DNA from 2 places in the Serratia plymuthica genome. Region 2 is predicted to be linked to the other one. Evidence: predicted binding sites of a transcription regulator. Region 2 holds the regulator's gene; the other holds the start of a gene.
The links. The regulator CRP, encoded in region 2, controls carbon source genes, mostly activating them, when cyclic AMP is high. The targets are predictions, from matches to a motif close to ATGTGANNNNNNTCACAT.

Region 1: the regulator CRP is predicted to act here: its motif matches at 2,479-2,496, upstream of JK621_RS06435 (CidA/LrgA family protein).

Annotation. Positions count from the first base shown of each region.
Region 1 is NZ_CP068771.1:1,343,919-1,348,342, reverse strand. Features, by position in the region: gene JK621_RS06445 (sugar ABC transporter substrate-binding protein) at 1-1,011, shown strand, start outside; gene JK621_RS06440 (MFS transporter) at 1,187-2,413, shown strand; gene JK621_RS06435 (CidA/LrgA family protein) at 2,539-2,946, shown strand; gene JK621_RS06430 (CidB/LrgB family autolysis modulator) at 2,943-3,638, shown strand; gene cdd (cytidine deaminase) at 3,776-4,424, shown strand, end outside.
Region 2 is NZ_CP068771.1:3,870,081-3,874,504, reverse strand. Features, by position in the region: gene JK621_RS18000 (hydrolase) at 1-198, shown strand, start outside; gene JK621_RS17995 (YheU family protein) at 195-428, shown strand; gene JK621_RS17990 (phosphoribulokinase) at 580-1,449, shown strand; gene JK621_RS17985 (OsmC family protein) at 1,495-1,902, opposite strand; gene crp (cAMP-activated global transcriptional regulator CRP) at 2,282-2,914, shown strand; gene JK621_RS17975 (YccS/YhfK family putative transporter) at 2,969-4,424, shown strand, end outside.

The DNA.
Region 1 (4,424 bases), 2.5 Mb from region 2:
GAATCCTCCACGCCGGCTCCGGTGCCAACCGCCATCGCCCAGCATCAGGGGCCGATCCGCGTTGCGGTGATCCGTAACCTGGGTTCAGACGACAACACCACTCAGTTTCTGGCGGGCGCCATCCAGGAGGGACGCAAGCTGGGCTTTAAGGTCGATACCTTCCTCAGTAACGGTGACGACGCGCGTTTTCAAGACTTCGTGAACCAGGCCATCAGCCAAAAATATGACGGCATTATTCTCTCGCAGGGCCGTGCGCCCTATTCCACCGATTTGGTCAAACGCATTGCGGCGGCGGGCATTGCCGTGTCCGTGTTTGATACCGACGTCAGCGGCAGCATTCCCGGCGTAACTGTGTCGCAGCAGGATGACGCTTCGCTGGCAAATGAGTCGTTCGGCCAACTGATAAAAGACTTCAACGGGAAGGCCAATATCATCAAGCTTTGGGTTGCCGGTTTCCCGCCGATGGAGCGCCGTCAGGCGGCCTACCAGCAGTTGCTGAAGCAAAACCCGGGCATTCACGAGCTGGAATCGATCGGCGCAGTGTCATCGGACGTGCAGGGTGACACCGCCAACAAGGTGGGCGCCGTACTGGCCAAGTACCCGAAAGGCAAGATTGACGCTATCTGGGGCACCTGGGACGCCTTTAGTCAGGGTGCCTACAAGGCGCTGAAAGAAAACGGCCGTACCGAAATCAAACTCTACAGCATCGATATTTCCAATCAGGATCTGCAGCTGATGCGCGAAGCCAATAGCCCGTGGAAGGTCAGCGTCGCGGTGGATACCAAGCTGATTGGTGCGGTAAATCTGCGTCTGGTGGCGAACAAGATTGCCGGTGAAGCTACGCCTGCAACCTATGAGTTCAAGGCGGCGTCTATTCCGCAGGCGTTGCTGGCCAGCCAGCCGGGGCCGGTCAACGTGGCCGGGCTGGCAAAAATCATCCCGGGCTGGGGCAGCAGCAGCGATTTTATCCAGCCGTGGTTCGCCACGCTGCAAGCCAAATCGGGAAAATAACCTTCCTCCGCTCCCTCCAGGCAGAACAGGGGGGCTGCATGCAGCCCCCCTAAGGCAACGGCCGCTTGAAAGTCGCGGAGGTTGCCTCTTTTTTTCATACAACATCTTCCCAGCCGGCCAAAATAAGCTATGTTATCAACATCGCTTAATAACTGTATGCATAAACAGGTCTGACATGAAGGGATTCCCACCGCTGATCATCGCACTGCTGGCCAGCTCGCTGGTATTGACCATAGGCCGCGGCGTCACGCTGCCGTTCATTACCATTTACCTCACCGGGCATTTCCACCTTTTGCCGAAAAGCGTCGGCATTATTCTGGGCATCAGCCTGACGATCGGCATTTTCGCCAGCCTGTATGGCGGCTACCTGGTGGACAAGTTCAACAAAAACACCTTGATCCTGCTTTCCATTTTACTGTTCGCCCTGAGCTTTTTCGCCATCCCGTGGATCCCGCGCCCGGGCGGCATCGTTCTGGTGCTGGCGATCCTGCATACTGCCTATTCGGTGCTGGGCATCACCATTAAAGCGTGCTTTGCCGACTGGCTGCCGGTCACGCAGCGCATAAAAGCCTTTTCGCTCAACTACACGCTGGTGAATGTCGGCTGGGCCATGGGGTCATCTCTGGGCGTGATGGTGGCCGGGCTGAACCCGCTGCTGCCGTTCTACCTCTCCGGTGGGCTGGCCTTATTGACGGTGGCGACGCTGAGCTTTCGTCTGCGTGGGCAGTTGCACCCAGGTCAGCCTGCGGCAGCCGAATCCGCACCGACCACATTGCCTGACTTTCGTCAGACGCTGGCCATCCTGCGCAGCGATCGCCGGCTGATTTACTTTACGCTCGGCAGTACGCTGGGGGCGGTCGTTTTCGGCCAGTTCACCGGCTACCTGTCGCAATACCTGATTATCGTCTCGAACGCCGAATTCGCGTACAAAATCATTGGCGTGGTGATGATCGTCAATGCCTGCATCGTCATCGCGTTGCAGTATTTGCTGAGCCGGGGCATGCGTCAGGAAAACATGCTGCGCTGGCTGGCGCTGGGCACGGCGTTTTTCATTGTCGGGCTGATCGGTTTTATGCTGGCGGGGCAATCCGTGTGGCTGTGGGCCGTGGCCATGGCGATATTCACGCTGGGGGAGATTATCGTCATCCCGGTGGAATATATGTTCATCGACTTTATCGCGCCGCCGCATCTGAAAGGCAGCTACTATGGCGTGCAAAACCTCAGTGCGTTGGGCGGCGCCATCAACCCGGTGATCTGCGGTTTTATCCTCAGCTACGCCGCACCGCCATTGATGTTTTTGATGTTGATTGCCGCCGCGTTATTGAGCCTGCTATTCTTTTTCCTCGGCCACCGGCTGGCGCAAAAGCAGTCACTCAATGCGATCGTCACACACGTGGAATAAGGCCGCGCGCGACCTTTCGCCGGTGCTGTCAGCATCGGTGTCATAGAGAGAATTCATGGTGTGATTTGTGGCGCAGGTCACAGTTTAATTGTATGATGAATACATCAGTTAAACGGGAAAAGGTGATGGCAAACGTGCTTACACTGTGCTGGAAATACCTGAGGGCAATCGTCCTTATCTACCTCTGCTTGTTTGCCGGCAATGCCATTACAGCGCTACTGCCGATCGCCATTCCCGGTAGCATTATCGGCATGCTGCTCCTGTTTGCCCTGCTCTCCAGCCAAATTTTGCCGGCGAAGTGGGTCAAGCCCGGTTGTCATCTGCTGATCCGCTATATGGTGCTGCTGTTCGTGCCGATTGGCGTCGGCGTGATGAACTATTACGAGCAAATCATCGAACATCTCAGCCCGCTGGTGGTTTCCTGCGTGATCAGCACCCTGATGGTGCTGATCGTCGTCGCCTGCACCTCTCACTATTTTCACCGCGAGCGTAAAATCATCGGCAGTGACGAACCTGCGGAGGGTAAAAAATGATCCATGAAATCTGGTGGTCATTGCCGTTAACCTTGCTGGTCTACTTTGCTGCACGCTGGCTGGCACAACGGCTGAAGATGCCGCTGCTGAACCCGCTGCTGGTTTCCATGGCGGTGATCATTCCCCTGCTGCTGCTGACCGGCATTCCCTATGAACGCTATTTTCAGGGCAGCAAGATCCTCAACGACTTGCTGCAACCGGCGGTGGTGGCGCTGGCCTTCCCGCTGTATGAGCAGTTGCATCAGATCCGCGCCCGCTGGAAGTCGATTATCGCAGTGTGCTTTATCGGCAGCATGACGGCGATGATCAGCGGCGGCGCCATCGCGCTGTGGATGGGCGCAACGCCGGAAATTGCCGCGTCGATCATGCCGAAATCCGTCACTACGCCGATCGCCATGGCGGTAGCGGGATCCCTTGGCGGCATCCCCGCCATCAGCGCCGTCTGCGTTATTTTCGCCGGCATATTCGGCTCGATATTCGGCCATTCGCTGTTCAGAGTACTGAAAATCACCACCCGTTCTGCACGCGGCCTGGCGATGGGCACCGCTTCGCACGCCATAGGCACGGCACGCTGTGCGGAAATGGACTACCAGGAAGGCGCCTTCAGCTCGCTGGCGCTGGTGATTTGCGGGATTATCACTTCGCTGCTGGCGCCCTTTGTCTTCCCGGTGTTGCTGCATTTGTTCGGTTAACGGGTTAGAAACTTGCGATACATCCCGCATTTATCGTTTTCATTGCATTGATTTCATCAATAAAGAGACTTTAATCACACTTTATTGCCAAAAGGCTGCCTAAAATGTTATCCCGTTAACCTGTAGAGAGAGTTTCTATGCACCCGCGTTTTCACACCGCTTTCGGCGAACTGTCCGCGACATTGCAATCCGTCCTGCTGCCTTATTTTGATGCGCCTGCTTTTCCGGCCATGTTCGAGGCGCAGCAGGTAGACGCGATCAAGCAGCGCTGCGGGCTGGATGATGATGCTCTGGCATTTGCCCTGTTGCCTCTGGCAGCGGCCTGCTCGTTAACGCCGATCTCCCATTTCCACGTCGGCGCCATTGCCCGCGGCCAGAGCGGCAATCTCTATTTTGGCGCCAATATGGAATTCAGCGGTGCGCCGATGCAACAAACCATCCATGCGGAACAGTGCGCGGTGACCCACGCCTGGTTGCGCGGTGAACCTGGTCTGGCCTCCATCACCGTTAACTACACGCCTTGCGGCCACTGCCGCCAGTTTATGAATGAACTGAACAGCGGTAGCGGCCTGCAAATTCGCCTGCCCGGCCGTGAGCCGGCCACGCTTGGCGATTATCTGCCGGATTCGTTCGGCCCGAAAGACCTGGATATCGCCACGCTGCTGATGGACCGGGTCGATCAGGGCTACCAACTGGCGCTGTCTGACGAACTGGAGAAAGCCGCGCTGGCCGCCGCCAACCAGAGCCATGCGCCCTACAGTAACGCCCATAGCGGCGTCGCGCTGG
Region 2 (4,424 bases):
ATCCATGCCAAGGACGATCCCTTCATGACCGACGCAGTGATCCCCGACATCGCCGGCCTGCCGCGCAACATTGAATACCAGTTGACCGAGTTTGGCGGCCACGTCGGCTTTGTCGGCGGCACTTTAAGCAAACCCCACATGTGGCTGGAATACCGCATTCCATCCTGGCTTTCCCCTTATCTGGAACCCGCAACGTGATTATCCCCTGGAAAGAACTGGAAACCGAGACGCTGAACAGCCTGATCGAATCCTTTGTGCTGCGCGAGGGCACCGACTACGGCGAACACGAACGTTCGCTGGAGCAGAAAGTGGAAGACGTTCGCCGCCAGTTGCAAAACGGCGAAGTGCTGCTGGTGTGGTCAGAACTGCATGAAACCGTCAACATCATGCCACGCGGGCAGTTCCGCGCCGGGCAGGAAGAAATTTAGTGTCAGCCGGTTCTATGACTGACGGAAAAAATCAGGTAACAATGAACCATTGCAAACCCGCGCGCGGAATTTTGCCCTTGGCGAAAGGGCGTCAAACAGACCAATAACCCTACTCTGACGCCGGCGCATTTAACACGGAGTGACAACCACCATGTCCGCCAAACATCCCGTTATCGCAGTGACCGGCTCCAGCGGCGCCGGCACCACCACCACCAGCGTGGCGTTCCGCAAGATATTCCAGCAGTTGAACATCCGCGCGGCGGAGCTGGAAGGCGACAGCTTCCACCGCTATACCCGGCCGGAAATGGACGCGGCGATCCGCAAAGCGCGCGATCTGGGTCGTCATATCAGCTATTTCGGGCCGGAGGCCAACGACTTCGGCCTGCTGCAGCAGAGCTTTATCGAGTACGGCAAGAACGGTACCGGACGGTCACGCAAATATCTTCATACCTACGACGAAGCGGTGCCCTATAACCAGGTACCCGGCACCTTTACGCCGTGGGAGGCGCTGCCGGCGCCGACCGACGTGCTGTTCTATGAAGGGTTGCATGGCGGCGTGGTTACCGACCATACCGACGTGGCCAAACATGTCGATCTGCTGGTCGGCGTGGTACCGATCGTTAACCTGGAGTGGATCCAAAAGCTGATCCGCGATACCGGCGAGCGCGGCCATTCACGTGAGGCGGTGATGGATTCGGTCGTGCGTTCGATGGAGGACTATATCAACTACATCACGCCGCAGTTTTCGCGCACCCACATCAACTTCCAGCGCGTGCCGACGGTCGATACCTCCAACCCGTTCGCCGCCAAAGCCATCCCTTCACTGGATGAAAGCTTTGTGGTGATTCATTTCCGTGGTCTGGATCAGATCGATTTCCCTTACCTGCTGGCGATGCTGCAAGGATCTTTTATCTCGCACATCAATACGCTGGTCGTGCCGGGCGGCAAAATGGGGCTGGCGATGGAGCTGATCATGGCGCCGCTGGTGCAGCAACTGCTGGAAGGCAAAAAAATCGAGTAATGGGCCGGTGCGCGGCGGCAGGCCGCGCCCCTTTCTGCTCGCGTTTTACGCCACGGCGCGGATTTCAAAGCTGTGGGTCACGCTGGCGGCCTTGTTCAGCATCAGCGATACCGAACAATATTTCTCGGCGGAGAGATTCACCGCACGTTCCACGATCTTGTCGGTCAGATCTTTGCCGGTCACGATAAAATGCAGGTTGATATGGGTAAATACGCGCGGCGCTTCTTCACGCCGTTCGGAGGTCAGTTTCACCTCGCAATCACGCACGTCATTCCGCCCTTTTTTCAGGATCGACACCACGTCGATAGCGCTGCATCCGCCCACCGACATCAGCACCATTTCCATTGGGCTGGGTGCTTTATCGCCGGCGTTGCCATCCATCAATACCTGATGACCGGACGAGGACTCACCCAGAAACGTCAACCCTTCTACCCACTTAACTCTCGCCTGCATGCTGGTCACTCCGGTTAATTTCTTAAAATCAGGGTACGCTTTCGCATAGAAACTGGCAACGGAACCTGATGCTAATCATGCGCGAGCAAGACAACACGAGACACCCGCCTCACTCTGTGCTACAAACAGAGCCGCAATAAATCTTTCCGGGACACTGATTTCAGGGAAACTCCCAGAGAAAGGCTCCTTTACCGGTATGTTAATAGAATGTAGCTTGCAGCGCTCCCGGCAAGTTAATATGCTAGAGCGACAGCGTATATTCATGACACGCCTCAAAACCTGCTGCCAGCCACCCTTAAAACAACGGCGACAGCACGTTTTACAGGGAACTCTGACCCCTGTGACACAAGGCAGCGATAACAACAGAGGATAACAGCGAATGGTTCTCGGCAAACCGCAAACAGACCCTACACTCGAATGGTTCCTGTCTCATTGCCATATCCACAAATATCCATCCAAAAGTACGCTGATTCACCAAGGTGAAAAAGCCGAAACGCTTTACTACATCGTAAAAGGCTCCGTCGCGGTGCTGATTAAAGATGAAGAAGGTAAAGAGATGATCCTGTCCTACCTTAACCAGGGGGATTTCATCGGCGAGCTTGGATTATTTGAAGAAGGCCAGGAGCGTAGCGCCTGGGTCAGGGCGAAGACCGCCTGTGAAGTGGCTGAGATTTCCTACAAGAAATTCCGCCAGCTGATTCAGGTCAACCCGGATATCCTGATGCGCCTGTCAGCGCAGATGGCAAGCCGCCTGCAAGTAACCTCGGAGAAAGTGGGTAACCTCGCCTTCCTGGACGTTACCGGCCGCATCGCGCAAACGTTGCTGAACCTGGCGAAGCAGCCCGATGCCATGACTCACCCAGACGGCATGCAGATCAAAATCACCCGCCAGGAAATTGGCCAGATCGTCGGTTGTTCACGTGAAACCGTCGGCCGCATTCTGAAAATGCTGGAAGATCAAAACCTGATCTCCGCCCACGGCAAAACCATTGTCGTTTACGGCACGCGTTAATCACTGAAAAAACGGCGCGATGATTCGCGCCGTTTTTTTATGCCCCGGCCGATCATGTGGCGTCGACTGATTTACCACCCGGAAGTCAATTACGCACTGCGGCAAACGCTGGTGCTGTGTCTGCCAGTGCTCTTTGGTCTGCTGATCGGCCACCTGCAACTCGGCCTGCTGTTTTCCCTGGTTCCCGCCTGCTGTAACATCGCCGGGCTGGACACACCCCACAAACGTTTTTTCAAACGCCTGATCGTCGGCGGCTCACTGTTTGCACTCAGCAGCCTGTTGCTGCAGCAGGCGTTGCTGTGGCAACTGCCGCTGCCGGCGTTGATGCTCGGCCTGGCTCTGCTGCTCGGCGTCAGCGGCGAAATCAGCCCGTTGCATGCCCGCCTGCTCCCCGCCGCGTTGATCGCCGCCATCTTTTCGCTCAGCATGGCCGGCACGGTACCGCTGTGGTACGCCCCCGTGCTGTATGTGGTGGGGACGGCCTGGTACGGCCTGTTCACCTGGTTCTGGTTCAAGCTGTGGAAAGAACAGCCGATGCGCGAATCGCTGAGCCAGCTTTATCTGGAACTGGCGGACTACTTCGAAGCCAAGTATTCCCTGTTAACCCAACATACCGATCCGCAAACCGCGTTACCGCCACTGCTGGTGCGCCAGCAAAAAGTGATGGACCTGATCAGCCTGCTGTATCAGCAGCTCAACTTTTTGCCGCACGCCAATAATCTCGAGCAAAAACGCCTGCAGCGAACCTTTCAGGTCGCGCTGGATTTACAGGAACACATTACCGTCAGCCTGCACCTGCCGGAAGAAGTGCAAAAGTTGGTGGAGCAGAGCCAGGCCGAGGCGATTATCCGCCGCAATGCGCAGGTGATTGCCGGCCGGTTGCGCACGGTGGCGCACGATATTCTCTACCATCAATACTCCCAGCGCTTCAGTATGACCCACGAGCTGGCGGCCCTGGAAAAAGTGGCAGCACAACACCCCGACAACCCGGTGGGCCAGTTCTGTTACTACCACTTCAGCCGCATCGCTCGCCTGCTGCGCACCCAGCATCCGTTATATCGCCGTGATCTGATGGCCAATCAAAACCGCCTGCCGTTCTGGCCGGCGCTGTTCAGCTACCTGTCACTCAAATCCAACGCCCTGCGCAATGCGGCCCGGTTAGGCGTGATGTTGGCGGCAGGCAGCAGCCTGGGCATGTTTTTCAACCTGCCAAAGCCTTACTGGATCCTGCTGACCATCATGCTGGTAAGCCAGAACGGCTATAACGCGACTCGGGTACGCATCCAGCACCGTGCGCTCGGCACATTGGCCGGGCTGGTGATCGCCGCCGGGTTGCTGCAATTGCAAATGCCCGAGGGCGCGACCCTGAGCGTGATGTTGGTCATCACGCTGGCAGCCTATCTGGTTTCGCGTAAAAACTACGGGCTGGCGGTGATAGGCTTTACGGTGACGGCGGTCTATACCCTGCAACTGCTGGCGTTGAACGGCACGCATTTCCTGATCCCTCGTC